Linked DNA regions of Variovorax paradoxus. The protein of the gene in region 1 binds, or shares a complex with, the protein of each later gene. Links are inferred from orthologs where the notes say so. Each region holds a gene or a part of one and is shown in the gene's direction. Other genes may lie near its edges.

What was found.
Region 2: the proteins of tldD (region 1) and pmbA are in contact, whole or in part, in a solved structure (PDB 5NJ9), measured with the Escherichia coli proteins. The link is inferred for Variovorax paradoxus from one-to-one orthologs.

What each region holds. Positions count from the first base shown.
Region 1 is NZ_CP046622.1:950,668-965,518, forward strand. What follows is about bases 11,700-14,662. They hold tldD (metalloprotease TldD), read left to right. Parts: upstream 11,700-12,432; coding sequence 12,433-13,893; downstream 13,894-14,662. Other genes in these bases: rodA (rod shape-determining protein RodA), read left to right, coding at 11,700-12,349; GOQ09_RS04460 (hypothetical protein), read left to right, coding at 13,941-14,483. Also shown: GOQ09_RS26085 (hypothetical protein), read left to right, coding at 1-95; crossover junction endodeoxyribonuclease RuvC, read right to left, coding at 148-696; GOQ09_RS04400 (phosphatidate cytidylyltransferase), read right to left, coding at 701-1,690; GOQ09_RS04405 (lysophospholipid acyltransferase family protein), read right to left, coding at 1,703-2,599; GOQ09_RS04410 (DUF2809 domain-containing protein), read left to right, coding at 2,607-3,044; GOQ09_RS04415 (transglycosylase domain-containing protein), read right to left, coding at 2,989-3,732; aroE (shikimate dehydrogenase), read right to left, coding at 3,729-4,586; GOQ09_RS04425 (energy transducer TonB), read right to left, coding at 4,610-5,461; GOQ09_RS04430 (ribonuclease catalytic domain-containing protein), read right to left, coding at 5,513-7,570; GOQ09_RS04435 (YqiA/YcfP family alpha/beta fold hydrolase), read right to left, coding at 7,622-8,215; GOQ09_RS04440 (response regulator transcription factor), read left to right, coding at 8,585-9,310; GOQ09_RS04445 (sensor histidine kinase), read left to right, coding at 9,328-11,163; more of rodA, read left to right, coding at 11,195-11,699; GOQ09_RS04465 (3-deoxy-7-phosphoheptulonate synthase), read left to right, coding at 14,711-14,851. UniProt on the Escherichia coli protein: Metalloprotease involved in CcdA degradation. Suppresses the inhibitory activity of the carbon storage regulator (CsrA).
Region 2 is NZ_CP046622.1:3,895,868-3,910,707, reverse strand. The notes cover bases 5,426-8,377. They hold pmbA (metalloprotease PmbA), read left to right. Parts: upstream 5,426-6,192; coding sequence 6,193-7,563; downstream 7,564-8,377. Other genes in these bases: GOQ09_RS18160 (fumarylacetoacetate hydrolase family protein), read right to left, coding at 7,586-8,377; yjgA (ribosome biogenesis factor YjgA), read right to left, coding at 5,432-6,088. In the rest of the region: GOQ09_RS18205 (heavy metal translocating P-type ATPase), read left to right, coding at 1-560; GOQ09_RS18200 (carboxymuconolactone decarboxylase family protein), read right to left, coding at 595-1,173; GOQ09_RS18195 (winged helix-turn-helix transcriptional regulator), read left to right, coding at 1,295-1,633; GOQ09_RS18190 (cation:proton antiporter), read left to right, coding at 1,668-2,933; GOQ09_RS18185 (heavy metal response regulator transcription factor), read right to left, coding at 2,964-3,641; GOQ09_RS18180 (SDR family oxidoreductase), read left to right, coding at 3,950-4,702; mog (molybdopterin adenylyltransferase), read right to left, coding at 4,720-5,310; GOQ09_RS18155 (helix-turn-helix transcriptional regulator), read left to right, coding at 8,581-9,504; GOQ09_RS18150 (helix-turn-helix domain-containing protein), read left to right, coding at 9,501-10,454; GOQ09_RS18145 (nucleoside 2-deoxyribosyltransferase), read left to right, coding at 10,468-10,998; GOQ09_RS18140 (ABC transporter substrate-binding protein), read left to right, coding at 11,174-12,451; GOQ09_RS18135 (carbohydrate ABC transporter permease), read left to right, coding at 12,448-13,326; GOQ09_RS18130 (carbohydrate ABC transporter permease), read left to right, coding at 13,308-14,159; GOQ09_RS18125 (ABC transporter ATP-binding protein), read left to right, coding at 14,192-14,840.

The sequences.
Region 1 (14,851 bases):
TCAAGTACCGGCGCTTCGGCTGGATCGTGCTCAAGTGGACGCTGCTTGCGGCGTTCGGCTTCTTTGCGGTGCTGATCGCCGAGCGGGTGGCCTAGCCCGGTAGCCGGCCTGGCTTGCGCCGCGCCATTGATGAGCGCCTGAACGGCGCTATCTCGAGCGGCCTTGCCGGTAGGTGCCGGCATGCGTTTTCGACAGCTCGGCCGCTTCGGCGAGCCGCGCCATCGAGCGGCCCACCTGCGCATGGGTGATGGCGATGCCCAGCGCATCGGCCGCGTCCGCGCCGGGCAGGCCGGGCAGGTCGAGCAGGCGCTTCACCATTTCTTGCACCTGTGCCTTTGCAGCCTGGCCGTGGCCGGCCACGGCCTTCTTCATCTGCAGCGCGGTGTATTCGGCCACCGTGAGCTTGCTGTTCACCAGCGAGGTCACGCAGGCGCCGCGTGCCTGGCCCAGCAGAAGTGTCGATTGCGGGTTGACGTTGACGAAGATGATTTCGACCGCCGAAGCGTCGGGCTGGTAGCGCTCGGCGATTTCGGCGATGCCGTCGAACAGCACCTTGAGGCGCGCCGGCAGGTTGCCGCTGCCCAGGTGCCGGGTGCTGATGGTGCCGCTCGCAACGTAGCGCAGCGCATGGCCGTCCGCATCCACCACGCCGAAGCCAGTGGTCAGGAGGCCGGGGTCGATGCCGAGAATGCGCATGTCGTCAGACGTTGAAGTACCAGCGGATCGAATGAAAGAAGATGGGCGCCGCAAAACACAGTGCGTCCACGCGGTCGAGCAGGCCGTTGGCGCCGGTCACGCCCACGCCTTTCTTGCCCCAGTTGGGAATGCCGCGGTCGCGCTTGAGCGCCTTCATCACCAGGTGGCCCATGGAACCCGCGATGCAGGCGATGAACGAGACGGCAAGCGCCTGGCCGAACTTGAAGGGCGTGATGAACGAGAACAGCGCACCGACCAGGCTGGCCACCACGATGCCGATGCCCCAGCTGGTCCAGTTGAAGCTGCGGCTCACGTTGGGTGCAAAGGGCTTGCGCTGCGAGCGGCGCGAGATCACGTGCTGCACCAGCACCGAAGTCTGCACCACGAACACCAGGAAGAACACGAGAAACGCGCTCTTGCCTTCGTAGCCCGGAAAGCTCAGGAGCAGCAGTGCTGGCACGTGGCTCATGCCGTAGACGCAGATCATGATGCCCCATTGCAGCTTGGCGTTGCGCTCGAGAAAGTGGCTGGGGTCGTTGGCGAGTGCGCTTGCGACCGGAATCGCAAGGAACACGTAGACCGGAATGAAAACGGTGAACAGGTCGAAGCGCGCGGTGGCCACGAGCCAGAACTGGATCGGCAGCACCACGAAGAAGGCCAGGATGAGGCTGCGATGGTCGCCGCGGCGTGTGGGCGAAAGGGTGATGAACTCGCGCAGCGCGAAGAAGGCGATGAGTGCGAACAACACGGTGGCCACGGTTTCGCCCAAGGCCCAGCCAACCCAAAACACGATGACCATGAACCAGGTGGTGCCCAGCAGTTTGCGGTAGTGGGCGAGTTCGGCCTGCCAGGTGGCGTCGTGCACGGGGTTGCGGCGTTCCCTGAAGCTCAGGAAGAGCGCGGTTGTGCTCGCGATCACGAGCAGGCCGAAGACGATGAGGAACAGGGTCGCGACTTGCTGGGTCGGGGTGAGGCTGCGCAGGAACTGGTTCATGTCAGTTCCAATTTACACATCACGCAAAGCAATCACGGCAGCACGCGCGCGATCGAGGAAAGGGCGGCGCTCTTCGTCTTCTTCCACGCGGATTGGTGCGCCGAAAGTGACTGAACACAAGATCGGCACCGGCACGATCTCGCCCTTGGGCATGACGCGCTGCACGTTGTCGATCCATGCAGGCACCAGCACCACGTCAGGAAACATCGTTGCGAGCGTGTAGAGGCCCGACTTGAACTTCTGCGGCTCGCCCGTGTGGCCGCGCGTGCCCTCGGGAAAGATGATGATCGAGTCACCGCTGCGCAGGGCTTCGACCAAGGGGGCGAGCGGATCGGAGGCGGGAGCCGCAGCGGGTTCGGAAGGCGCGGCTTCCGTGGTTGCAGCCGGTGGTTCGACAGGGGGCGCGACCGCGGGAGGCGGCGGCGCAGGAAGATCGAGCCGCCCTTGAATCTCGTCGAAAGCCTCGGGGGCCACATCGACGACGGTCTGCGGCGCTGGCGCCAGCGGCAGCAATGGCTCCATCGAAGGCTCGATGCGTTCGGCTGGCCCTGCAGCGGTATCTCGTGCTGGCGCGGGTGGCGTGTCAGGCTCGGCCGCGGCTGGTGCCGGTGCTGCCGAAGCGGGCGCCGTGGCCGCCCGTTCCACGTAAACGGCGTTGAACACCTCCGTCGTGATCCAGCGCTTGAACGGCGTATTGGCCCAGTAGTCGCGCGCCGCAATGGGCCGCGTGATACTGCGCAGCTCTTCAGGCAGGGCAGCCCAGATCATCACGAGGTCGGCGTGGCTCTGGTGGTTGGCGAAATAGATGCGCTGCTCGGCCTTTGGCGGGCAGCCGTACCACCGCGCCTGGGCCCCCGTGAGCAACCGGACGATCCCCAACAACAACCAACCTGTGAGCTTTGCCAGCATGGGCGCGATGATACGGGTCATGCGATGGCGTTTCGATCCTCTTTCTCTGGTGTGGGCGGTGGCCCTGTTCTTTGTTCTCGTGCTGCTGGCCACCATTGGCGCGCGCTGGGGGTGGGTGCGGAGTTTCTTCGGCGACGTGCTGGCCGTGGCATGGGTCTACCTCGTCTTCAAGACTTTCATTGCCACGCGCGTGCTGCCATTGGCGCTGGCCGCGCTCGGCGTGGGCCTGGCGGTCGAACTGGGACAATTCCTGGCATCGGCCTGGCACCTGCATATTCCGAACCGCGCCCTGCGCATCGTGCTCGGCAGTACGGCGGACTGGTGGGACGTGGTGGCCTACCTGATCGGCTTTGCGGCCGTGCTGGCCATCGAGGCGCTATGCGGCGCCGTCAGGGCAGCTCGGCCGACGGCATGCGCGCCACAATGGTCGAAGCCCGCCCGTTGAGGTAAGACGAGCCCAGCCGGCGCTCGAAGAACTTGGGGCTGGGCAGCATCACCGCCAGGCGTGCGGCCTCGCCGGCGCTCAGGCGTGAGGCGGGCTTTTTGAAATAGTACTGGGCTGCGGCTTCGGCGCCGAACACGCCTTCGCCCCATTCGACATTGTTGAGATAGATCTCGAGGATGCGCCGCTTGTCGAGCAGCACTTCGAGCGTCATGGCGAGCACCAGCTCCTGGCCCTTGCGCAGCAGCGTGCGCTCGCCGGAGAGCAGCAGGTTTTTTGCCAGCTGCTGCGTGATGGTGGAGCCGCCGCGCAGCTGCACGGGCCGCACCGGCTTGCCGCGCGCAATGGCGCGTGCCGCACGCCGGGCCGCAAGCTCCTCGGCTTTGGCATTGCGCTGCCGGGCGCGTTCGATGGCTTCCCATTCCACGCCGTTGTGGTCGATGAAGTCGGCATCTTCGCTGGCGATGACGGCACGCTTGAGGTTGTCGCTGATCTGCGCGTAGGGCACCCACTCCTGGCGCCAGGCGCCCTTGCTGCCCTGGTGAATGGCGATCTGCCAGGCTTCGGAGCGCTGGAACGCCGTGCTCTGCGGAGCGATCACGGCCATGGCCGCTATGCGCGCCACAAAGAAAATCTCGAGCGCCACGCCCGCTACCAGCAGGCAGCCAATCAGCCGCAGCAGCCCCTTCATTGGCCGACGGCGAGCGAGGCGCGCAGTTCGGCCAGCACCTGTGCGGCGGGCGGGCGCACGCCGCGCCAAGCCTCGAACGCTTCAGCCGCCTGCTCGACCAGCATGCCGAGTCCGTCGCGCCCTACCGCGCCGTGCGCTTCGGCCCACGCAATGAAGCCGGCGGCGGCGGGCCCGTACATCAGGTCGACCGCGAGCGCATCGGGGCGCAGCACCTGGGCGCGTACCGGTACCGCATCGCCCGCAAGGCTGGAGGCGGTGGCGTTGATCACCACGTCGAAATTGCCGGGTACTTCGTCGAGGGCCCATGCTTCGAGCGTGGCGCCGTGGCGCAAGGCCAGGGCCGCGTGGCGCTGCACCAGGGCCATGGCCTTGCCGACGGTTCGGTTGGCCACGACGATACGCGAGGCGCCCGCATCGAGCAGCGGGCCGAGCACGCCCGCGGCAGCGCCGCCCGCGCCGATGAGCAGCAGTTCGCAGCCTGCCAAAGGCACGGCGGCGTTGCGCACGATGTCGTTGACCAGGCCGATGCCGTCGGTGTTGTCGGCGTGAATGCTGCCGTCCGCTTCGAAGCGAAGCATGTTCACCGCTTGCGCGAGCAGGGCGCGTTCGCTGGTGTGCTGTGCAATTGCGGCCGCGTCGAACTTGAACGGCACCGTGACGTTGCAGCCGCTCGCGATGTTGCCGTGTTCGGCCGCTTCTCGCCGGAAGCTGGCGACGCCTTCGGCGAAGGCGCCGATCGGCACGAGCCGACGGGTGTATTCCAGCTGTTGGCCGCAGAGCTCGGCAAATCGGGCATGGATGTGCGGCGAGCGGCTGTGCTCGACGGGGTTGCCCATTACGCAGTACAGGTCCATGGCGCCGTGATTTGCTGGTGTTGCTATTGGGAAGAGAGCTCGATGGTTTCGTCGCGCGTGAACTTGAAGCGCGACTGCAGCACGATCTGGTCGGTCTGCTTGCGCATTGCATCGGTGAACTTGCCGAAGTTGCCGATGCTGTGCACGATGGCCTTGGCACGCCGATCGAGCGTGGTGTCGCCCGAGCTCTCATCGACCACGGTGTCGAGGATCTTGCCGTCGTGGTTGATGGTGATCGTCATCTTGAGCTGGCCGTAGAGCTTCTTGCCGGCGGCGGTGGGAAAGTTCTCGGTGCCCCGCACCTCGATACGGCGGCGCAGCGTGTCCACGTAGATGGCATAGGCCGCCTCGCGCGTGGAAGGGCTCAGGTAGCGCTTCTTGGGGCGTGCGTTTTCTTCGTTCACGCGCCGTTCGATTTCGGCCAGCAGCTCGACCATCTGGCGCCGCTTTTCTTCGCGGGCCACGGCTTCCTTCGGGTCGCCCGAAACGCGTGGATCCGGCGCGGGCATGGCGGCCAGGTCACGCTTGAGCTGCGCGAGCAGCTGCATCTGCTGCGCCTGCATGGCCTCGACCTGGCGCTGCGCCTCTTCGATGGAGTCGCCCACGGCGGTAAAGCTCGAGGGCGGCAGCGGGCTGGTGGCGCGGCCCCTTTCGAGGTCGCCGCCGCCAGCCAGCGAGGTTTGCGCCATGACGCGGGCGGTGGCGTCGGGCTTGTCGTTGGTCTTGCTGTTGACCAGGATCACCTCGAGCGGCGTGTCGCTGAAGACCCGGTTGAACGATTCAGGGTCGACGAAGCGCACCGTCAGAAGCGCGGCGTGCGCGATGATCGACACACCGAGTGCAATCTGCAGTGTGCTCAGATCCCTGAAGTTCATTGACGACGCTCCTCGCGGCTCATTGAATGGTTTTTATATTGCGCGCGGCGCTCACGCCGGCGTGTTCTCCGGTGCCGGCTCGCTGTCGGTGAGGTCGACCGCAATGGCGATGGGACCGGCCACTTCTTCTTCCTCGTCGCCGCTTTCCTCGTCAGCCGCGGCGTCCGCCTTGGGCGCGTCGAGGCGCTCGAGCACCGTGCCGTGCACGTCGAGCGCAATTTCGTCGATCTCGCCGAGTTTCACCCGCAGGCGCGCACCGCGCTCCTGCTGGCCCGCGACCGGAAACACCAGCGGCAGCGTGTCCGCACGCACCAGCGCGCCGTTCTGGATGTCCTTGATGACGGTGACTTCAAGCTCGGTGATGCCTTGCTGCTCAAGGTATTTGAGCGTCCAGAAGCGCTCCATGCCGCCCTGGTAGGCGTTGTAGGTTGCGTAGGCGGCGTCGAAGCCCGAGAGAATGGAGAACAGGTCGGCGTCCTTCGGCTTGAACGGCGCGGCCAGCGCCGCGGTCTTGCCGTGGCGCGCGGCCGCGATGATCTGCCACTGGTTCACCAGGTCGGTGTAGCGGCGCAGCGGCGAGGTGCTCCAGGCATAGCTCTTCACGCCCAGGCCCGCATGCGGCAGGGCCCGCGTGCCCATGCGCACCTTGATGCCCGGCGCCAGGCTGGCCTGGCTGCGGTAGAGCCCGGGCACGCCGAGCTCGCCGAGCCAGCCGCCCCAACTGCTGTTGGCCAGGATCATTGCCTCGGACACGATCAGGTCGAGCGGCGCACCGCGCTGGCGAGTGGTGATCTGCACCTGCTCGCTGCCGTCCGGCTCGCCGTCATTGCCGACGAGGCGAAAGTTGTAGTCGGGCCGGTTGAAGTTCTCGGGCTTGCCGCGCACCACTTCGCGCTGGGCCTTCAATTGCTTTGCAAGACGGAACAGGAAGGAGAGCGGTGCACGCAGGTTCGCAGCCGCCTCGGGCGTGTTCTCGCTCGTGAACGAGGCGTCTTCGAGCCAGGGCTGCGTGACGATGCTGTCGAGCTGGTCGTGCCGCAGGTTGGCCACGATGGGCACGCGTTCCAGCTTGGTCTCGCTGGACTGCAGTTCGAGCGTGGCTTCGTCGAAGCGCACGTAGAGCGACACCGCCGGCCGATCGCCGCCTTCGAGCAGCGTGTAGGCGTTGACAACCTCGTCGGGCAGCATCGTGATCTTGTGGCCCGGCATGTAGACCGTGGACATGCGCGAGCGCGCCACCTGGTCGATGGCGCTGCCCGGCGTGAGCGCAAGGCCCGGCGCCGCAATATGGATGCCGACCGTGACGGTGCCGCTGCCGAGGCCCTGCACCGAGAGTGCATCGTCGATTTCGGTGGTCTGCGAATCGTCGATCGAAAAGGCCTGGACGCCGGAAGCCAGCGGAAGGTCGTCGGCGATGGCCGGCGCGGCGAGCGCCGGAAACCCCGTGCCCTTGGGAAAATTCTCGAAAAGGAAGCGGCGCCAGTGGAACTGGTAGGGCGAATCGATGGCGCCGGCGCGCTCCAGCAGCTCGAGCGGCGGGCGCTGCGTGGCACGCGCGGCGTCGACCACGGCCTTGTACTCGGGCGCGTTCTTGTCGGGCTTGAACAGGATCTTGTAGAGCTGCTCGCGAATCGGCTGCGGGCAGACGCCCTCGGCCAGTTGCCCGGCCCACTCGACGATTTGCGCCTGCACGACTTTTTTCTTTTCGATGGCGGCCAGCGCCTGCTGCACGATTTCGGCCGGCGCCTTCTTGAAGCGCCCCTTGCCTGCGCGGCGAAAGTAGTGCGGCGCCTCGAACAGCGCGAAAAGCGCGGCCGCCTGCTGCGCGAGCGTGGGCTTGTCGCTGAAATAGTCGGCCGCGAGTTCGGCAAAGCCGAATTCGCCCTCGGCCGCAAATTCCCATGCGAGGTCGAGGTCCATGGTGGCGGCGATGGCGCGCGCTTCGGCAATCAGCTCGGCCGGGGCGGGCTTCTCGAAACGCAGGACGATATTGGCGCCCTTGACCTTGACGCGCTTGCCGGTGTCGAGCTCGACCTGCGCCGATGCTTCGGCCTCCGAAAGCACGCGGCCGCCGAGGTACTTGCCGGCTTCTTCAAACAATACAAACATGAGCCGATTGTCCCACGCTGGACCCGGCCCGCCGCCCGGCGCCGGAGGGACTCAGACCGGGTTGATGAAGTCGATGACGTCGTCCAGATGGTTCTGCTCGAAATCGGAGAGCGCATGGTCGCCCCCCTCGAGCAGCTTGATGTTGCTGTCGGGGTAGCGCGCGGACATTTCGTGCCAGTCCAGCGCCTCGTCGCCCTTGGCGATGATGGCCAGCACGCGCTCGGGGCGCGTGAGGGCGCCAACTTCCATGGTGCGCAGCTCCTGGATGTACTCCGGCCGGAAATAGAAGTGCTCGGCCGGGTCTTGCCACGTGGTCTGGTCGCCAATGTAGAGCTGCAGATCGCGCGCGGGGTGCACGGCGGGGTTGAGCAGCACGGTACGGCAGCGCGTCATTCCGGCAACGTAGGTGGCATAGAAGCCGCCGAGCGAGGAACCGACCACGGCCATCGACTTGCGCGGCCAGTCGGCAATGCCTTTCATCACCATGTCGATCGCTTCACGCGGAGAAGGCGGCAGCTGCGGACACCACCACTGCAGGTTGGGGTGCTCCAGCGCCACGCGCTGCGCCATCAGCCGCGCCTTGGTCGAGCGGGGAGAGGAGCGGAAACCGTGCAGATACAACAGGTGAGTGGTTTTCGGATCCATGCGAGGCGGAGACTGAAAATGTTGCGTTCGACGCAACTCCATAGAAGGAGCCGAGTAATTTTGCATGAGGTCCTCGTGCGGGGCGCGGATGCCGGTGAGGGCTTTCGCATGCAGGCTTCGTGCGGGGAGGTGAATGTGTACCACTGGAATCTCCGGGCTGCGGGATTTTTCTGCATCCGATCGGGCGCGGGCTTTGTCTCGGAACCAAAAAGTACTCAGCTGATGCGCCAGGAGTGGCCAAGTCCGTCCGGCGTTGTTGTGTTTTTGCAAGCGGCGCGAAGTTTCGCGGTGCGGGATCGGTGCCTGCATCCCATGAAGATGGGAGGCGCCGCGGCCTTTTGAATCGACGTGGCGGCTTATGCTAAGCCCATGAATATCGAGGCTCCTGATCCCGGAACGGCGCGCCGCTGGGGCGTGCTCGTGGTCGAGGACGACAGCCGCGCGCGTGCCTTCTTCGAGGCCAGCGTGCAGCGCAGCGCAAGCCTCTTCTGGCTGGGAAGCGCCGGCACCGTGCACGAGGCGTTGGCGTGGCTTGCGCAGACCGCCACCATCCCCGATGTGCTGCTGGTCGACCTTGGCATGCCCGACGGCAGCGGGCTGGACGTCATCCGCGAAGCCGTCGCGCGCTTTCCCGGCTGCGAGCCGCTGGTGATCTCGGTTTTCGGCGACGAGGAAAACGTGCTTTCCAGCATCGAGGCCGGCGCGGTCGGCTACATCCACAAGGACGCGGCACCCGAAGACATCGCGCAGACCATCGTCGAGATGAAGGCCGGCGCTTCGCCGATCTCGCCCATGATCGCGCGGCGGGTGCTTGCCAAGTACCGCAGCCTGCAAACGGCGGGCACGCCCGCCGCGGCAGTGCCCCAGGCGGCCATCGACAGCACGGCGCCCAGCCTGCTCTCCGCCCGTGAACACGAAGTGCTGACGCTGATCGCGCGCGGCTTCTCCTATGCCGAAATCGCCCGGCTCAAGGGACTGAGCGTGCACACGGTGCAGACCCACATCAAGAACCTCTACGGCAAGCTGGCGGTGCACTCCAAGAGCGAGGCTGTGTTCGAAGCCACGCGCCTCGGCCTGCTGTCCCACCCCGGGTGAATCGTGTGTCGGGGCGCATGTTCGCAAGGCCCGGGAGGGCGCTGCTCGCGCTCTGGCTTGCGGTAGTCCTGCTGGCGCCGGCGGGTCCCGCGGCGGCGGATGGCCCCCTTGAGCTGCGCAGCGGCACGGCGACCGTCACCGTCGACGGCGTCACGCATACAGCGCCCGTCGAGCTTTCCTACCACTGGGATCGCCAGCACCGGGGGCGCCCCGGCTTCGCGAGCTTCGAACTGCCGTTCACGCTCGACGCCGCGCCCGAGACGCCGTGGGGCATCTTCATTCCGCGGGCCGGCAACGTCCTCGAGGTTTCGCTCAACGAGGCGTTGCTTCAGGTCTACGGAGATCTGGGCCGCGGCAACGGGCCTGACTACGCCAAGGCACCCATCTATGTGCCGATTCCGGGGCATTTGCTGAAAGCCGGCGGCAACCGCTTGCAGATTCGCATCCGCGCCGACAGCGCACGTCGGGCGGGGCTTTCACGCGTGACGATCGGGCCGGCCACGCCGGTGCGCACCGAGCTTTTCGAAACGGCCTATGGCTGGCGCTTTACCGGCTCGGTGCTCCTGAGTGCCTTCAGCCTCATCGTCGGCGGCATTGCACTGGCGCTGTGGCTCACCCAGGTAGACGCCGACGCCGTGGGGCGGCATCGGCGCGACGGCATCTATTTCTGGACGGCGCTCGCCGAGTTCTGCTGGGCGTTGCGCGTGGCCGACGGCGTAATTGCCGAACCGCCCCTGCCTTGGCCGGCCTGGGGCGTGCTCATGGCCGCCTGCTATGCGGGCTGGGCGGCCTCCGCCATGATGTTCTGCTACCACCTGGCGGGCTGGGACCACAGGCCCCGCATGCGCTGGCTGCGGTGGCCAATGGCGGCAGTGGTCGCCGGAACGATCGCCGCGAGCTCGATGGCGCTGTTCCGCGAGGAGCCGTACTGGCTTACCGGCTGGCTTGCGGCGGAGATCGTGTTCATCGCACTGTTCGTCTGCGCCTTCGTGGTGGCGACTGTGCGGCGGCCCAACCTGGGGCGCCTGCTGGTGGCGGCCGCCGCGCTGGCAACGCTGGGGTTCGGCATCCGGGACTGGCTGGTGATCCGCCTGAGCGATGCCTACGGCGAAACCACCTGGGTGCGCTATTCCTCCGTGTTCTTCGGTATTGCGCTGCTGCTGATCGTGCTGCGGCGCTTCCGCGCCGCCAGCATCGAAGCGCGCGGCTCGGTGGCGGCACTCGCCCAGCGGGTGGCGCAGCGCGAACGCGAGCTCGCATCGACCTTCGCGGCGCTGGAGCAGGTGGCGCGCGACCAGGCCCGAACCCATGAGCGCGAACGCATCCTGCGCGACATGCACGACGGCGTGGGCTCGCACATCAGCTCGGCCATCCGGCAGCTGCAGTCGGGCCAGGCCAGCTCCGAGGAACTGCTGCGCACACTGCGCGACTCCCTCGACCAGCTCAAGCTCTCGATCGACTCCATCCACCTGCCGCCGGGCGACGTGGGCGCGCTGCTGGCGGCGCTGCGCTACCGGCTGGAACCGCGCCTGGCGGCCGCGGGCATCCAGCTGGAGTGGGGCGTGGAAGAGGTGCCGACGGTAAAGGGGCTCGACGCGCAAGGCATGCGGCAATTGCAGTTCCTGCTGTTCGAGGCGGTTTCCAACGTGATGCAGCACGCCCAGGCAAAGACGCTGCGGATCGAGTCGCAAGCGCAGGCCGGAAGGGTGCAGTTGCGTGTGATCGACGACGGCCGGGGTTTCGACGCGTCCCAGGTGCCGCGGGCACTCACGGAGCGCGCCGGCGCAGTCGGCGCCCGGCTGGCGGTCGAAAGCCGACCGGGACGCACGGTCGTTCAGTTCGAATTCGACTGACGGGGCGTGCCGGGCGCGGATAATCCAGCCCATGTCCGCCGTGTTCAATCAGCCCTCCCTGGCGCGCCGCGTCGCGCCCATCTTCCAGGGGTTCGACGGCTTTCTGGCTTTCGCCGTGCTGTTGCTGGCCTTCGCCGGGTTGCTGACCATGTATTCGTCGGGCTACGACCACGGCTCGCGTTTTTCCGACCATGGCCGCAACATGCTGCTGGCGGGCTTCATCATGTTCGTGGTGGCCCAGGTGCCGCCGCAGCGGCTGATGATGTTTGCGGTGCCGGTGTATGTGACCGGGGTGGCGCTGTTGATTGCGGTTGCGCTCTTCGGAATCACGAAGAAGGGGGCCACGCGCTGGATCAACCTCGGCGTGGTGATCCAGCCGAGCGAAATCTTGAAAATTGCGATGCCGCTGATGCTGGCCTGGTGGTTCCAGCGCCGCGAGGGCCAGTTGCGGCCGCTCGATTTCGTGGTGGCTACGGTGCTGCTGGCCATTCCGGTCGGGCTCATCATGAAGCAGCCCGACCTGGGCACTTCGCTGCTGGTGCTCGCTGCCGGCCTCGCGGTGATCTTTTTTGCCGGGCTGCCGTGGAAGCTCATCGTGCCGCCGGTGGTGATCGGCGCCGTGGCAATCACGCTGATCGTGAGCTTCGAGTCGCGGCTGTGCGCGGAGGGCGTCGACTGGCGGGTGCTGCATGACTACCAGAAGCAGCGCGTGTGCACGCTGCTCGACCCGAGCAAGGATCCGCTGGGCAAGGGGTTCCACATCATCCAGGGGATGATCGCCATTGGTTCGGGCGGCGTGGGCGGCAAGGGGTTCATGCAGGGCACGCAGACGCATCTCGAATTCATTCCCGAGCGCACCACCGACTTCATCTTTGCCGCTTATTCCGAGGAATTCGGCCTGGTGGGCAATTTGGCCCTGATTGCGGCTTTCATCCTGTTGATCTTCCGCGGGCTGGCCATTGCGACCAACGCCACCACGCTGTTCTCTCGGCTCCTGGCCGGGGCGGTAACGATGATTTTCTTCACCTACGCCTTCGTCAACATGGGCATGGTGAGCGGCATCCTGCCGGTGGTGGGCGTGCCGCTGCCGTTCATCAGCTACGGCGGTACCGCCATGGTCACGCTGGGGCTGGGGCTTGGCATTCTGATGTCGATCGCCCGGGCCAGGAAGCTCTCCCAAAACTAGGCGCGCAGCCTTGGCCCCGGTTGGGGCAAGGCGAAGCGCCGCCGGGCGCGCGCGGCAAGGGGGCGAGCCCTAGAATCCACTTCATGATCTCTCGCGAACCCACCATCGAGCGCCTTGCCACGGCGCAACAGCTCCTGCTCACGCCGTTCGGCCTCGACGAATCGCACCTGAGCAAGGCCCTGGCCGAGATCACCGCCCACAAGGTGGACGATGCCGACTTGTACTTCCAGTACACGCGCAGCGAGGGCTGGAGCCTCGAGGAAGGCATCGTCAAGACCGGCAGCTTCAGCATCGACCAGGGTGTCGGCGTGCGCGCGGTCAGCGGCGAGAAGACCGCCTTCGCCTATTCAGACGATATTTCCGAGGCGTCGCTGCTCGATGCGGCCCGCACGGTCCGCTCGATTTCTTCCGCCGGCCGCACCGGCCGCGTGAAGACGCCGGCGCGCAAGATTGCGTCGAGCCGTTCGCTCTACAACGGCGTCGATCCCATTTCGACGCTCGATAGCGCGGCCAAGGTCCAACTGCTCGAGCGGGTCGAAAAGCTCGCACGCTCGCGCGATCCGCGCGTGGCGCAGGTCATGGCCGGTTTGGCGAGCGAGTACGACGTGGTGCTGGTGGCGCGCGCCGACGGCACGCTGGCAGCCGACGTACGGCCGCTGGTGCGCCTGTCGGTGACCGTGATCGCCGAGCAGAACGGCCGCCGCGAGGTTGGCTCCGGCGGCGGTGGCGGGCGCTTCGGGCTGGCCTATTTCACCGACGAGCAGATGGCCGAATACGTCGACCAAGCCGTGAAGGCTGCGCTGACCAACCTCGACGCCCGTCCGGCGCCCGCTGGCGAGATGACGGTCGTGCTCGGCTCCGGCTGGCCCGGCATCCTGCTGCACGAGGCCATCGGCCACGGGCTGGAAGGCGATTTCAACCGCAAGGGCTCGAGCGCATTCTCGGGCCGCATCGGCCAGCGCGTGGCGGCCAAGGGCGTGACGGTGCTGGACGACGGCACCATTGCCGACCGCCGCGGCTCGCTCAACGTGGACGACGAGGGCAATGCGAGCCAGCGCAACGTGCTCATCGAAGACGGCATCCTCAAGGGCTACATCCAGGATTCGCTCAACGCGCGCCTCATGAAGGTCAAGCCCACCGGCAACGGCCGGCGCGAGAGCTATGCCCACGTGCCGATGCCGCGCATGACCAACACCTACATGCTTGGCGGCGACAAGGACCCGAAGGAAATCGTCGCCAGCATCAAGAAGGGCCTGTACGCCACCAACTTCGGCGGCGGCCAGGTCGACATCACAAGTGGCAAGTTCGTGTTCTCGGCCAGCGAGGCCTTCTGGGTCGAGAACGGCAAGATCCAATACCCCGTGAAGGGCGCGACCATCGTGGGCAACGGCCCTGACGCGCTCACCCGCGTGACCATGATCGGCAACGACATGGCGCTCGATTCGGGCGTGGGCACCTGCGGCAAGGAAGGCCAGAGCGTGCCCGTAGGTGTCGGCCAGCCCACCCTGCGCATCGATGGTTTGACCGTAGGCGGAACCGCCTGAGAGCTTGCTAAGCTCCGCTCCTTATTTTTCAAAAAGAGGAGCATTCGATGAGGATCAGGATCAATTCGTCCGCGGCCCTGTGGGCTGCAACTGCCGCAGTGGCGCTCGCGACCGCAGGTTGCGCCTCGCGCGGCGGTGCGGGCGACAGCAGCCAGCCCGCGGCCTCGGCAGCCGCTGCCAGTGCACCCGCCGCTCCCGCGCGCGGCGGCGCAAAGGCCGGCATGGACGCCAAGGGCAACGTCATTGATTCGTCCAAGGTCGAAGCCGGCAGCGGCCGTACCGTCAAGGGCCTGAATGGCTACGAAGGCGAAATCACGGGCGTTCCCGCGCGCAACAGCAAGTTCTCGCGCCTGCAGATCGGCATGAGCGCCAAGCAGGTGACCGACCTGGCCGGCCAACCGACAGACCAGGGCGCCTACGTCACGGGCAAGGCCTTCATTCCGTTCTACTTCGGCAGCGACCGCCACCGTTACGAGATGACCTACAAGGGCCAGGGGCGCCTGGTTTTTGCGGGTGGCGGCATGGGCGACTACTCGGGCGGCAACCTGATCTGGATCATCCACAACCCCAACGAATCGGGCTACCGCTAAGCCGTTCGGAGCCGGGCTTTTGCCCGGCTTCTTGTTTTCCGTGCTACATTTCGCCCACATGTCCGCCCTCCGCGCTTATTTCTTTGCCTACTTTTGGTTCCCGGTTTCCGGCGGACGAGAGGCGAGCGCGTAAAGCAAACGAACACCCTCCCAGAACCGCCGGTGGCCCAGAGCCCCCGGCGGTTTTTTTATGCCCTGACGATTTCACTCCAACAAGGAAAAGCACCATGAGCACGAACACTGCCCCCGCCAGCGACAGCTGGTATGCGAGCGTCGAAAAAACCAGCAAGACCGACGACGAACGCATCAAGGACATCAACGTGCTGCCCCCTCCCGAACATCTGATCCGCTTCTTCCCGATTCGCGGC
Region 2 (14,840 bases), 2.9 Mb from region 1 along the record:
TGGCCGACACCATCAAGCCGTCTTCGCGGGCTGCAATGGCCGAGCTGCGCGCGCTCGGCGTCACGCCGGTGATGTTGACCGGCGACAACGCCGCCACGGCCAGGGCAATCGGCGCGCATGCGGGCATCGAAGACGTGCGCGGCAACCTGCTGCCCGAAGAGAAGCTCGACGCCGTCAAGGCGCTCCAGCAGCGCCACGGCGTTGCAGGCATGGTGGGCGATGGCATCAACGACGCGCCAGCGTTGGCTCAGGCAACCATCGGCTTTGCAATGGGCGGCGCCGGTACCGACACGGCCATGGAGGCGGCGGACGTGGTCATCATGAACGACGACCTGCGGCGCCTGCCCGAGACCATTCGCCTGTCGCGCCGGGCGCACGCGGTGCTGTGGCAGAACATCACGCTGGCGCTGGGCATCAAGGGCGCGTTCTTCGTGCTTGCGGTGTTCGGCAGCGCCACCATGTGGATGGCCGTGTTTGCCGACATGGGCGCGAGCCTGCTGGTGGTGGCCAACGGGTTGCGGCTGATGCGCATGCCGAAGACCGCGGGCGACCGCGGCTGAGCCGGCCGGGGAGCCGTTGGTCGAAGCTCCGGTGTCACCAGCGCGCGGCCCATTTTTCAAGCGGCACGCGCGCCCCGTTGCACACGTAACTCACGGCGTGGTACCAGCCCGCGAGCATCATCAGTTCGATGAGCTGCGGTGGGCTCCAGTGGGTGCACATCGCCTGCCAGAGCTCGTCGTCCACATGGCTGGTGTCGTGCAGCTGATCGACCAGCCGGACCAGCAGGCGGTCCCGGGGTGCGAGCAGCTCGAGATCTTCGGTGGCCGACGCCATCACGCGCCTGTCGGTAGCGCTGAGGCCCGCGGCATCGCCGAAGGCCGCGATGTGCACCCCCCATTCGTACTCCGCGCCGCAGCGCGCGCACACGCGCGTGATCACCACCTCGCGATCATGCAGGTCGATAGCCGCTTTGCGGCCGAGAAGATAGCGGCCGAGGTCCAGCGTGCGCTCGGCCAGCTCGGGGTTGATGGCCAGCACGCGAAAGAGCGCCAGGATTTCCGGTCTTCCGGGCGGGTTCATTCGCGCCAGCAAGTCGGCAGTCGGTTCGGGGTAGGGCGCTTCGAGCGGCTGGATACGGGGAGCGCGGTTGTCTGTTGCAGCGAGGGGTGTCATGGTCGAATCCTTCGTAGAATGCGGTTCAAATCGCTACGAAAAGCGTAGCGACCTGTGCAGTCTATCGCTACGAAATGCGTAGCGCAATGGCGGCCGGACAACTATCTTGAGAACTACATCCATGAGCAAAGCCGAATCACCGCAAGAGTCATCGGCCCCTGCCGCATCACGCCGGCCCGTCATGCGGCTGCTGGAGCAACTGGGCCGCAAGGGCACGCTGCGCATCTTGTGGGAGCTGCGCGATGGCCTGCCGCAGAGCTTCAGGGCCTTGCGTGTGAGCACGGGGGACATGTCGCCTTCGGTGCTGAACGACCGGCTCAAGGAACTGCGCGCGGGCGGCATCGTCGCGCTGGCCGATGCGGGCTACGTGCTCACCGAATCGGGCGGTGAACTCGTCAAGCGGCTCAAGCCGCTGAACCAATGGGCCGACCGTTGGTTCGAGGCGCCCGAACAAAACTAACATCGCGTATTCACGTCCACCAGCGCTTCGGTCCATGTCCGCTACGTCTCTCCTGCTGCAACTCATCGTCATCCTGAGCACCGCGCGCATCTGCGGCTGGGTGCTCCGCCACGTGGGCCAGCCGAGTGTGGTCGGGGAAATGGCGGCCGGCCTCATGCTGGGGCCGGTGGTCATGGGGGCGCTGTTCCCTTCGTTGCATGCGCAGCTTTTCTCCAAGAGCCACCTCGAGGGGCTCTCGTCGCTCTCGACGGTGGGGCTGGTGCTGTTCATGTTCGTGGTCGGGCTCGAACTGCGGGCCGCGCAAGGCGTGCGCGCGCAGCTGAAGGCCGCCGGCTATGTGGGTGCGCTCAGCATTGCGGTGCCAATGGTGCTGGGCATTGCGATCTCGCCGGCCTTGCATCCGTCGCTGGCGCCCGCGGGCGTGGGCTTCTGGCCGTTTGCGTTGTTCATGGCGGCGGCGCTTTCGATCACTGCTTTTCCCGTCATGGCGCGCATCCTGAAAGATCGCGGCCTCACGCGCACGCCGTTCGGCCAGCTCTCGTTGAGCGCGGCGGCCGTGGTCGATGTGTTCGCGTGGATCTTGCTGGCGCTGGTGGTGGCGCTGGCCGGCGCGGGGGAGGGCTACACCGGCCTGCTCAAGACCACCGCCGGTGTGGTGGTGCTGCTGGCCGTGCTGTTCTTCGGCATGAAGCCGGCCTTTGCGTGGCTGCTGCGCACGCGCGCACCCAACGGCGAGCCTTCGACCACCATGATGGCCTCGCTGATGATCGGCCTGCTGGTGTGCGCACTGGCAACCGAGTGGCTGCACCTGCACGCCGTGTTCGGCGCTTTCCTGTTCGGCGCCTGCCTGCCGCGTGACGACCGTTTGCTGAACTCGCTCACCGAGCGCATCGAGCCGATTTCCATCGTGGTGCTGATGCCGCTGTTCTTCGCGCTGGCGGGGCTGGGCACCACCGCCAATGCCTTTACGGGAGCTAGCGTGGGCGCGATGCTGCTGATCGTCGGCGTCGCCACCATCGGCAAGCTGGCCGGTGGCGCCATCGGCGCGCGCATGGCGGGCTACGGATGGCGCGACAGCCTTGCCACCGGTTCGCTCATGAATGCGCGCGGGCTGATGGAGCTCATCGTGATGAAGATCGGCCTGGACGCCGGCCTGATCGGCCCCGAGCTCTTCACCATGCTGCTGGTGATGGCGCTGGTGACCACCGCGATGACGGGGCCGCTGATCAACGTGGTGATGGGCCGCACCAAGGCGCCTGCCGCCGCATCGGACGAAACACCGGCTCGCGCAAAGCCCTAGTCAACAGCGGGTGCGGCCCAGCAGGCGGGCTCAAGGCCAGGAACGGTCTTCGAGCACGTAGCCGCTGCCGCGCACCGTGTGCAGCAGCTTCGGGTCGAAAGGGTCGTCGATCTTGGCGCGCAGCCTGCGAATGGCGACTTCGAGCACGTTGGTGTCGCTGTCGAGCGTGCTGTCCCACACCTCTTCGGCGAGCGTGCTGCGCGAGACGATATGCCCCCTGTTGCGCAGCAGCACCGCCAGCAGCGTGAACTCCTTTGCCGTGAGCTCGATGCGCTGGTGGTTGCGAGCGCATTTGCGGCTGGCGAGGTCGAGCTCCAGATCGGCCAGGCGGAATGTGGTGGACTCGTTCGGCTTGCCGCGTTGCAGCAGGGCTCGCACGCGCGCCAGCAGCTCCGGCAGCGTGAAGGGCTTCACCAGGTAATCGTCTGCGCCTTGCCGCAGGCCGTTCACGCGGTCTTCGACCTTGTCGCGCGCCGTGAGCACCAGCACGGGCACGGTGCCGGTACGCCGTATGGCGCGCAGCACCGCAAAGCCGTCGGCGCCGGGAAGCACCGCGTCGAGAAGGATCAGCGCGTAGTCGTGCTCCGCGGAGAGGTAGCGGCCCTTGGCGCCATCGCGCGCAATGTCGACTGCGTACCCGTTCTGCTCCAGGCCCTTCTTCAGTTGATCGCCGAGCTGGGGCTCGCCCTCAATGACCAGAATTCGCATCGACCGATGTTAGTTGGGAGGTGAGTGGGGGCGGAGTGCGAAGCTGTCCTTCGAACGACGAACTGGGCGCCGGCCCCGTGTCACACATTGCGCTGTGGGCCTGCGGTTCGAAGGGGCAATGCAGGAGCCGTGCCACTTGGCGCGCTTACGCGGTTGCAGGCCGTTGTCTTGTCGCCTCGCCCACCGGCGGGACGTCGATTCCACCTGGTTTTTCGGCCCCGGTGTCACAAACCATTCCCGCCGGACGTCTTGCTTGAAAGGACGTCCAAGGGGGCGTTCCCTGGACTGCCTTTCACAAGGAATCAACCATGAAGATCGTCATCATCGGGGGCTCCGGCCTCATCGGCTCCAAGCTCGCCGCGCGGCTGCGCGACGCCGGCCACCAAGTCGTCGCCGCCTCGCCCTCCACGGGCGTCGACACGCTCACCGGCGAGGGGCTGAAAGAGGCCCTGGCGGGTGCACAGGTTGTGGTCGACGTGGCGAACTCGCCTTCGTTCGAGGACGAGGCTGTGCTGCGCTTCTTCGAGACCTCGGGCCGCAACCTGCTCGCGGCCGAGGCCGAAGCCGGCGTGGCCCACCACATCGCGCTCTCGGTCGTCGGCACAGATCGGCTGCTGGCCAGCGGCTATTTCCGCGCCAAGCAAGCGCAGGAGGACTTGATCGAAGCCTCGCCCGTGCCCTACACGATCGTGCAGGCGACGCAGTTCTTCGAGTTCCTGGGCGGCATTGCCAATGCGGGCGGCGCGGGCGGTGAAATTCGCTTGTCGCACGCGCTGGTGCAGCCGATTGCGGCGGAAGACGTGGCTGCCGCGCTGGCCGACATCGTGAACGAGCCGCCAGCCGGTGGTCGCGTGGAGATCGCAGGGCCCGAGGCCGTGCCGCTCGACGACCTGGTGCGGCGTTTTCTTGCAGCGACGGGTGACGCCCGGCAGGTCGTGACCGATGCCGAGGCGGCTTACTTCGGCGTGCGCCTCGATGACCGCTCTCTTACGCCGGCTGCCGGTGCTCGTCTGGCGCCGACCGGCTTCGAGGCCTGGGTCCGGCAGCGCCGGAAGGCTTGACCCAGTTCGCTCGGCGCCTAGCCCGCGGGCCGGATGGCCGACTTCGGCCGAAAGGCCTTGCACACCGTATCGTCCGTTTCCAGATACGGGCCGCCGATCAGGTCGATGCAGTAGGGCACCGCGGCAAAGATGCCCGGCACGAGCTGCTTGCCGTCGGCATCCTTCAGCCCTTCGAGCGTTTCCGAAATCGACTTCGGCTGCCCCGGCAGATTGATGATCAGGCTCTTGTCGCGAATGACCGCCACCTGCCGCGACAGGATGGCCGTGGGCACGAAGCGCAGGCTGATCTGGCGCATTTGCTCGCCGAAGCCGGGCATTTCCTTGTGGGCCACGGCCAGCGTGGCTTCAGGCGTGACGTCGCGCAAGGCCGGGCCCGTGCCGCCGGTGGTCAGCACCAGCGAGCAGCCGGCGTCCACCAGCTCGATGAGCGTGGCGCTGATGAGGGCGGCTTCGTCGGGAATGAGCCGCGCTTCGAAATCGATCGGGTTCTTCAACGCACGGCCGAGCCATTCCTTCAGCGAAGGCAGGCCCTTGTCTTCGTAGGTGCCGCTGGAGGCGCGGTCGCTGATGGAGACGATGCCGATGCGGATGGAATCAGGTGTGCTCATGGTGTTGCTCCTTCCCCTTCCGGGGGAAGGTTGGGATGGGGGCAGCCAGGGTGCCCGATGGATGCGCCGCTTGCCCCCACCCCGGCCCTCCCCCGGGAGGGGAGGGAGAAATACAGGTGGTTCACGCGTCGTCTTCCCGGTCTTGCGCCGCCGCGGCGGCTGCGTGGTCGCTACCGCCATGCACCGCCAGCTGCGCGCGCACCAGCTGAAAGATCTCGCGGTACGCCTTGCCCTGTCGCGGCGCTTCGCCCGGCGGGCCGGCTTTCAGGTCCTTGCGGGCCTGGCGCACCAGCGCGCGCAGCTGCTGCGAATCGGTGCCGGGGTGGGTTTCGATCCACCCGCCCAGTGCGTCGTCGTCGGCAATCAGCCGGTCGCGCCAGCGCTCGGCCTCGTGCAGGGCGGCGGCTTCGGCTGCGGGCACGGTGTTCTGTTCGGCCAGGGCCTGCTTCACGGCTTCCAGCACTTCGGGTTCGAGCTTGCGCATCAGCTTGCCGATGAACTGCATCTGGCGGCGCTTGCCTTCGAAATTGGTGATGCGCTTGGCTTCGGCCACGGCATCGATCAGCTTTTCGTCCAGCGGCAGCGCGTCGAACAGGCCGGCGCGCAGGCCGAGCAGTTCGGTGCCGAGCTTTTGCAGTTCGTCGCTTTCGCGCTTCAGGTCGGTGCGGCTGGCTTCGTCGGTGCCCTTGAGCTCGCGCTTGAGCTCCAGGTCGAGCTCGCTGCCTTCGGCAACGAACTGGCCACGGACGAAATAGCCTTTTTTGGGTTTGCGGGACATGGGGTGGATTCTGGGCCGCGCCGTGCGGCCTTGCAACGCGTGCAATGCACAGGGGCGAGCCGGGGGAAACGGAAAATAGGGGGCGCAAGTATCATAGCCACCACATGACGACATCTTCCTCGCGCGCCGATTCCGGCTTCGCCTACAGCCGCTCCTTCTTCGAAAACCTGGTCGACACGGCCCTGGCCCACGCCAAAAAGCTCGGTGCAACCGATGCCGGCGCCGAGGCCTCCGAGGGCTGCGGCCTCAGTGTCTCGGTCCGCAAGGGCGAGCTCGAAAACGTCGAGCGCAACCGCGACAAGTCGCTGGGCATCACGGTGTACGTGGGCCACCGCCGCGGCAACGCCAGCACTTCCGATTTTTCGGAGGCGGCCATTGCCCAGACGGTGCAGGCGGCCTACGACATTGCCCGCTTCACGGCCGAAGACCCGGTGAGCGGCCTTCCCGACGAGGAAGACATTGCCAAGGACCACCCCGAGCTCGACCTGTTCCATCCCTGGGACGTGACGAGCGAGCAGGCCGCCAGGCTGGCGCTCGAATGCGAAGAGGCGGCGCTTTCGACCGACAAGCGCATTACCAACAGCGAAGGCGCGGGCGTTTCGGCGCAGCAGAGCCACTTCTTCAGCGCCCACACGCACGGCTTCCGCGGCGGCTACGCCAGCTCGCGGCATTCGATTTCGGTTGCACCCATCGCCGGCAAGGGCGACGACATGCAGCGCGACTCCTGGTACAGCTCCATGCGCTCGGCCGACGAGCTGGCCAGTCCGCAAGCCGTGGGCCGCTACGCCGCCGAGCGGGCGCTGAGCCGGCTCAAGTCGCGCAAGATCAAGACCACCGAATGCCCGGTGCTGTTCGAGTCGCCTCTGGCCGTGGGCCTTTTGGGCGGGCTGGTGCAGGCCGTGAGCGGCGGAGCGCTGTACCGCAAGAGCACCTTCCTGCTCGACTCGCTCGGCAAGCCGGTGCTGCCCAAGCATGTCGACGTGGCCGAAGACCCGCACATTCCGCGCGGCAAGGGCAGCTCGCCGTTCGACGACGAAGGCGTGATTACCCGTGCGCGCAAGGTGGTGGATGCCGGCCGGCTCGAAGGCTACTTCCTGTCGACCTATTCGGCCCGCAAGCTCGGCATGAAGACCACCGGCAACGCCGGCGGCTCGCACAACCTCACGTTGAGCTCGCGCCTCACCAAGGCTGGCGACGACCTCGACGCCATGCTCGCCAAACTCGGCACCGGCCTCTTCGTGATCGAGCTGATGGGGCAGGGCGTGAACTACGTGACCGGCGACTACTCGCGCGGCGCCAGCGGCTTCTGGGTCGAGAAGGGCCGCATCGCCTTTCCGGTGCAGGAGATCACGATTGCCGGCAACCTGAAGGACATGCTGATGGGCATCGAGGCCATTGGCGCCGACGCCTACACCTTCGGTGCCAAGACCACGGGTTCCGTCCTGGTCAACCGCATGAAGGTGGCCGGCAGCTGAGGCTGGCGGCCGCCTTTCTCGCTCAGACGATCCGGACCGAAAGGTTCGGCAGCCCGTCGATGTGGATCTCGATCACGTCGCCGCGCACCACCGGGCCCACGTTCTCCGGCGTGCCCGAATAGATGATGTCGCCGGGCATCAGCTCGAAAGCCTGCGAAAGGCGGCTGATCTGCTCGGCCACCGACCAGATCATGTGCTTGAGCGTGGCGTTCTGCTTGGTCTGCCCGTTGACCTTGAGCCAGATCGCCCCGTCGGTGTAGTGCCCCACCTTGGCCACCGGATGGATCGGGCCGATGGGCGCCGAATGGTCGAAGCTCTTGCCGATTTCCCAGGGCTTTTTCTGGTCGCCCATTTCGCGCTGCAGGTCGCGGCGGGTCATGTCCAGGCCGAGCGAGTAGCCATAGACCAGGCCTAGCGCATCCGCGGGCGCGACGTTGCGGCCGCCCTTGGCAAGTGCCACGACCAGCTCCACCTCGTAGTGATAGTTCTTGGTGAGCGTCGGGTACGGATGGTCGGCCACGGTGCCGGGCATCACGACCTGGATCGCATCCGCCGGCTTCTGGAAGAAGAACGGCGGCTCGCGGGTCGGGTCGGAACCCATTTCTCGCGCGTGGGCCGCATAGTTGCGGCCGATGCAGTAGATGCGCCGCACCGGAAACGCCTGCTCGCTGCCGACGATCGGAACCGTGGTCTGTGCGACGGTGAAGGGCGTTTGCGGCGCGCGCGATGCGCCGGCCGGCAGGGCGCAACCGGCAACTGCGCCGGCCGCCATGGCGGCAGAGCCGGCCAGCAGGCCGCGTCGTGAACTGGACATGATCTTTGTCTCCTGGATCTTTTGGTGAGCGATGAAAGCCGGCCGGGCCGGCTGGATCATTCTGGAACGCGCTGCCGCCGCGCTACCGCACGCATCTACGCAAAAACAGGACGCAAGCAACACCGCCGCCGCTCGGCGGCCCCGGGGCAAAGGCTTACCATCGCGCCATGTCGGCCCTTCAATCCAGCCTTCGCCTCTACGGCATGCAGGAGCGCGCGAACCACCTCGACTTCGACATCCGCTTCGAAGGCGCGCGGGACGTGCTGGCACGGCCGCACCGGCATGAGTATTTCCAGATTCAGGTGAGCATCCACGGCGGCTCGCAGCAGGTGGTGGGCGGCGCGGTGCGCCCGTTTACTGCCGGGCACCTGAGCTTTGTGCTGCCTTACCGTGTGCACGTGGTGCCGCACCCGCCCGGCGCCCGCTACGCCATCGTGAACTTCGACCAGGGGTTCCTCTGGCCCGAGCTGCCGGTCGAGGCGCTCGATCTTGAAGAGGTGCCCGTGTCGCGCCAGCCCGAGCTCGCGCCCTTCCTGTTCCAGGAGTACATGGACTTTCATTTCGGCGACGCCGATTTCGCGCGCATCCTCGGCTGGCTCGAAGAGCTTGCCGTGCTCAACCGCGAGCGGCGCTTCGGCAGCGTGGGCGCGATCCGCGGCATTCTGCTGCAGCTGATGGGGCTCGCCTGCGACCGGCACGAGGCCCAGCTGCTCGCGCAGGCCGCGCTGCAGAGCGGCCGCAGCTCGACCGGCGATGCGCTGCAGCGCGTGATGCGCTATGTGCGCGAGCACCTGGCCGAGGAAATGTCGCTCAACGATGCCGCCGCGGCGGCCATGCTGTCCCCCAACTACCTTGCACACCTGCTCAAGAAGCAGACCCACCGCACCTTCACCGAACTGGTGACCGAGCGCCGGCTGGAGCGCGCGAAGGAATTGCTGCTGACCTCGAACGCCCGCATCGCCGACGTCGCGCGGCAATGCGGCTTTGGCGATGCGGTTTACTTCAGCCGCCGGTTCAGGCTGCGCAACGGCGTTACGCCGCGGCAGTTTCGCAGCCAGGCCGATGCCGGGCTGGCCAAGGCGCCAGGGCCGGACAGGCAAGCAAGCCACCCCCGAGAGACGCCATGAGCAGACACCACACCACGCGAAAGCCAGAACTCGAACATGAACTGATGCGCGATCCGCGGCTCGGATTCGAGCCGGCGGGCGGGAGCTCCGTGCGCTGCCTGCAGCACGGCGTGCCGTGGCCATTCGACTGCTGGCATTACCACGACGAGTACGAGCTGCAGATCATCAATTGCAGCAGCGGCGATGCCTATGTCGGCAACCACATCGGACGCTTCGAGCCCGGCTACGTGGCGCTTGTGGGCGGGCGCCTGCCGCACACCTGGATTTCGGACGGCGTGCCGCCCGAGGGCATTGCCGACCGCAGCATGGTCATTCATTTTCGCGACGAGCCGTTGCGCAAGGGCGTGGGATTGTTCCCCGAGCTGGAAGCGGTGCTGCCGATGCTCGAGCGCGCGAAGCTCGGCGTCGAGTTCTTCGGTATGGGCGAGCGTGTGCGGGAGCGCTTTGCGCGTGTTCAGGCGCAGGAGGGCCTGGCCCGGCTCTCGGAGTTCATCGGCCTGCTGCACGAGCTCGCGAACTGGGAGGACTACCGCCAGATTTCGAGTGCCGCCGGCCCGCTGGGCGAAGACCCGAGCGCAAACTCGCGCATGCGCCGCGTGCTCGATTACCTCGACCAACACCTCACCGAAGACCTTTCGCTGCCGGCCGTGTGTGCGGTGGCCAACATGGCCGAAAGCAGCTTCTCGCGCTACTTTCACAAGCACATGGGCAGCACCTTCACCGACTTCGTCACCCGTCTGCGCATTTCGAAGGCCTGCGAGATGCTGCAAGTGTCGGACCGGCTGGTGAGCGACATCTGTTATGAGGTGGGTTTTTCGAACCTCGCCAATTTCAACCGGCGTTTTCTTCAGCTCAAGGGCATGACACCCTCCGCCTACCGGCAGCAGGCGCAAGACCGGTTCGGACTTCGTACGGCGCAGAACACGCCGGTTGCTGCTGCGGCGGCTTGAAAATGCGGTGTCCATGAAAGAAGACCCTCAGCCCCCGCCACGCCCGCGCATCTACCTCGCTGGGCCGGACGTCTTTCGCCCCGACGCCCGTGACCACTTTGTGCGGCTTGCGGCGGCATGCGAGGCACTGGGGCTTGCGGCGCTGCTGCCGGCCGACGGCAATGAGGAGCTGAGTGCCGAAGCACCCGAGAAGCGCATCTACGAGGCGAACATGCTGCGTCTTCGCTGTGCCGACGGCGTGGTGGCCAATCTGGCGAGCTTTCGTGGCCTGGAGCCTGATTCGGGCACGGTGTTCGAAGTCGGCGCCGCGGTGGCGCTCGGCATTCCCGTCGTGGCCTATGGCGTTCCGGAAGGCAGCTATGCGGACCGCGCCAGGTCCGCCTTGCCGTGCGCGCTCGATTCGGCCGGCGTGCTGCGCGAAAACGGCAGCGGCATTGCGGTGGAGGACTTCGGACAGCCGCTGAACCTCATGCTGGCCTGCTCGATCCACATTGCGCCGACGCCCGAGGCGGCGTTGTCGAAGATGGCGGAACTGCTCGCCTGATACAACCCTGACCCCCGGCAAAACCCCGAGCCGGCTGGTCATAAAAATACCAGTCAACCGGTCTGCGTGTACGCGGCGCCGGGCATCGGCTGCATACGCTTCGTCCCTCCTGCTTCTGCCGTCCACTCGCCGGCAAGTTGCCGGCAATCCACAACAAGCCACTAGGAGACGAACGATGTCGACTCGAACCACACGCCGCATCACGGCCGGCGCCATGCTGCTGGCAGCGCTGGCCACCTGGGGCCAGGCACAGGCCCAGGTCTGCAAGGAAGACGTGCGCGTGCTGTCGCAGCCCCGCGACGGCCTGACCCTGCTCGAAAAGTACAAGGACGAGTTCAAGAGCCTGAGCGGCGCCTCCTTCAGCATCGACAACCTCAACGAAAACGACCGCCGCACCAAGACGCGCGCCGATGCTTCCACTGTCGGCAAGTACAACGTGTACTACGTCGACGAGGCCAACGTGCCGCTGTTCGCGCAGTCGAAATGGATCGCGCCGCTCGCCAGGTACTACCCTGCCGACTACGACTACGCGGACTTCGACCCCGGCCGGCAGAAGGTGGCCACCTTCGGCGGCGAGGTCTGGTTTGCGCCGCTCACCGGCGGCGGCGACCTGCTGGTGTACCGCAAGGACCTGCTCGAAAAGGCCGGCATCAAGCCACCGGCCACGCTGGAGGAGTTCGTCGCCGCCGCGAAGAAGCTCAACGACCCCGCCAGCGGGATCTACGGCGTGGCCTTGCGGGGCCAGCGCGGCTCGGGCGCCAACGTGTGGCGCTGGATGCCGTTCTTCCGCGGCAACGGCGGCCAGTGGTTCGACGGCGACAAGCCGGTGTTCAACTCGCCTGCGGCGGTGAAGGCCACGCAGACGTATCTCGAACTGTTCAAGTATTCGGCGCCGGGCACAAAGACCGGCGGATGGGACGAGTCCACGGGCGCATTCCTGGCCGGCAAGGTGGCGATGCTGATCGAATCGACACCGCTGGCGGGCAATGCGCTCGACCCGAAGATGTCCACCGTGATCGGCAAGGTTGCCTACCTGCCGCCGCCTTCGCCGCTGACGGGCGGCGGCTACGGCCACGGGCTGGCCATCGGCACCAAGGCCAACAAGACCGAAGAGGCGAAGAAGTGCGCGGGCCTGTTCATCGCCTGGGCCACCTCCAAGAAGAACGAGCAGCGTCGGCTTGCCGAAGGCCAGTTCGGCGAGCTGAACCGCACCAGCGTGCTCGGCAGCCCCGAGTTCGCCAAGCGCTATGGCGCCGACCTGGGCAAGGCGCTGGCGGACACCGGCAAGCTCACGGCGGTGAACTTCTGGCAGGACGCGGCCTGGCCCGACCTGGGCGACCGCTGGGGAATCATTCTCGAAGAGCTGATCACCGGCTCGCGCAGCGACATCAAGGGCGGGCTGGATGAACTCGACGCCTACGCCAAGCAGCTGATCGCGCGACGCAAGAAGTGAAGAAGACAAGGCGCAACAAGACAAGGCTTCCGGCCGTCTTCATCGGGCCGGGGCTGCTGGTGCTGGCCGTTCTGGCGCTGGTGCCCACGCTGTTTGCCATCGTCATCTCGCTGCAGGACCGTGAGCTGGGGCAGGCCGATTCGAGCTGGGTGTGGTTGTCGAACTATGTCCAGCTGTTTTCCGACCGGCGCTTCCTGAACTCGGTGGGGGTGTCGCTGACGTGGGAAGTGCTGACCGTCAGCGCCACCATGGGCTTGGCCGTGCTGCTTGGCGTGCTGCTCTTTCAATGCGCGACACCGCGCTGGCGCAACGTGCTCTCGATGCTGTTCATCGTGCCGGTGCTGCTGCCGCGCGTGTCGGCCGCCTTCGTATGGAAGTTTGCCTTCCATCCGTTGTTCGGCCTTTTGACCTGGCCGTACAAGGCCATTACCGGCGAGCCGCTGGACCTGCTTGCCAGCCCGGTGACGGCGCTGCTGACCGTGGCTTTCGTGGACGTGTGGCAGTGGGGGCTGTTCTTTGCCGTCATCGTGCTCAAGCTGCTCGAAACGCTGCCGCCGCAGCCTTTCGAGGCCGCGCGCATGGACCACGCGAAGACGTGGGAGGTCTACGCCTACGTGGCGTTGCCGATGCTGAAGGCGCCGCTCATCAGCCTGGCCTTCGTGAAGATGGTCGAGTCGCTGCGCGCGTTCGATCTGATCTACGTGATGACGCGCGGCGGCCCCGGCATCTCCACCGAAACGCTGGACATGTATGCCTTCTCGCAGGGCTTCATCGAGTCGGGCCGCATTTCGTACGCGTCGAGCATGGCGGTGCTGATGATGGTCGCCTCGACCGTGGCATTCACCTACATCTGGAAATGGACACGACCCTCGTGAACAAGAAGAAGCCGTTCTCCCTTGGCACGCTGCTTGCGCGCCTGGTGCTGGTGGGCGCGGGGCTCTCCGCACTGGTGCCGGTGCTGTGGACGTTCATCAACTCGTTCAAGAACCGGGTGGACATCGTCTCGGCGGTACCCAAGTTCATTTTCACGCCGACACTCGAAAACTACCTCTACGTGCTCGGCCGCGATTCCGTGGCCAGCGGGTTGGTCAACTCGCTGGTGGTGGTCGGCTCGGCTGTGGTCATTGGCGCGGTGCTGGGGCTGCCTGCCGCCTATGCGCTGGCGCGCTACCCGCTGCGCTGGGCCAACGACATCCAGTTCTTCGTGTTGTCGATGCGGTTCCTGCCGCCGGTTGCCGTCGCCATTCCGCTGATGGTGATCTGGCTGCAGCTGGAGCTGTACGACACCCGCATTGCGCTCATCGTGACCTACACGCTGCTCACGCTCTCGACCGTGATCTGGCTCGCAATCCCGGCCTTCAAGGCGGTGCCCAAGGAGGTGGAGGAGGCCGGCAGGGTCGACGGCTACGGGCCTTACGCCATCTTCTTTCGCGTGTCGCTGCCGATTGCCGCTCGCTCGCTGATCGGCGCCATCGCCTTCGGCTTCGTGCTGGTGTGGAACGAGTTTCTCATTGCGCTGATGCTCACCACCTCGGACGCCAAGACACTGCCCATCGTCGCCTCGGAGCTCAGCCAACTGGGGCGCGACGTGCCCTGGGGCATTCTGAATGCCTCCGTCATCCTGCTGTCGCTGCCGCCGCTGTTGATGGTCGGGGTGCTCAGCGGCTTTCTCAACGCCGCGTTCAAGCGCAAGCGGGACGGCGCATGAGCCGGGCCGATCAACTTTCCGGAAGGCAGACCATGTCCGCGATCAGCTGCAACAACATCATCAAGCGCTACGGCGACACGCAGGTCGTGCACCAGTTCGACCTGGAAGTGTCGGACAACGAGTTCGTCGTGTTCCTCGGGCCTTCGGGCTGCGGCAAGTCGACCATCCTGCGCATGCTGGCGGGGCTGGAAGAAATCAGCGATGGCGACCTGCTGATCGGCGGCCGGCGCGTGAACGACCTGCCGCCGCAGGAGCGCGGCATTGCCATGGTGTTCCAGAACTACGCGCTCTATCCGCACATGACGGTGCGCGACAACATCGCCTTCGGCCTCAAGCGCCTGAAGGTGCCCAAGGCCGAGATCGACAGCCGCATCAAGGAGGTGTCCGACACGCTGGGGCTGGAGCGCTACCTGCAGCGCAAGCCGGCGGAACTTTCGGGCGGCCAGCAGCAACGCGTGGCAATTGCGCGCGCCATGATCAAGACGCCCAAGGTCTTCCTGTTCGACGAGCCGCTGTCGAACCTCGATGCCAAGCTGCGCAACCACATGCGCATCGAAATCGCCCGGCTGCACCAGGCATTGAAGACCACCACCGTGTACGTGACGCATGACCAGCACGAGGCGATGACGCTCGCCGACCGCATCGTGCTGCTTCGCGACGGAAGCATCGAGCAGGTGGGCT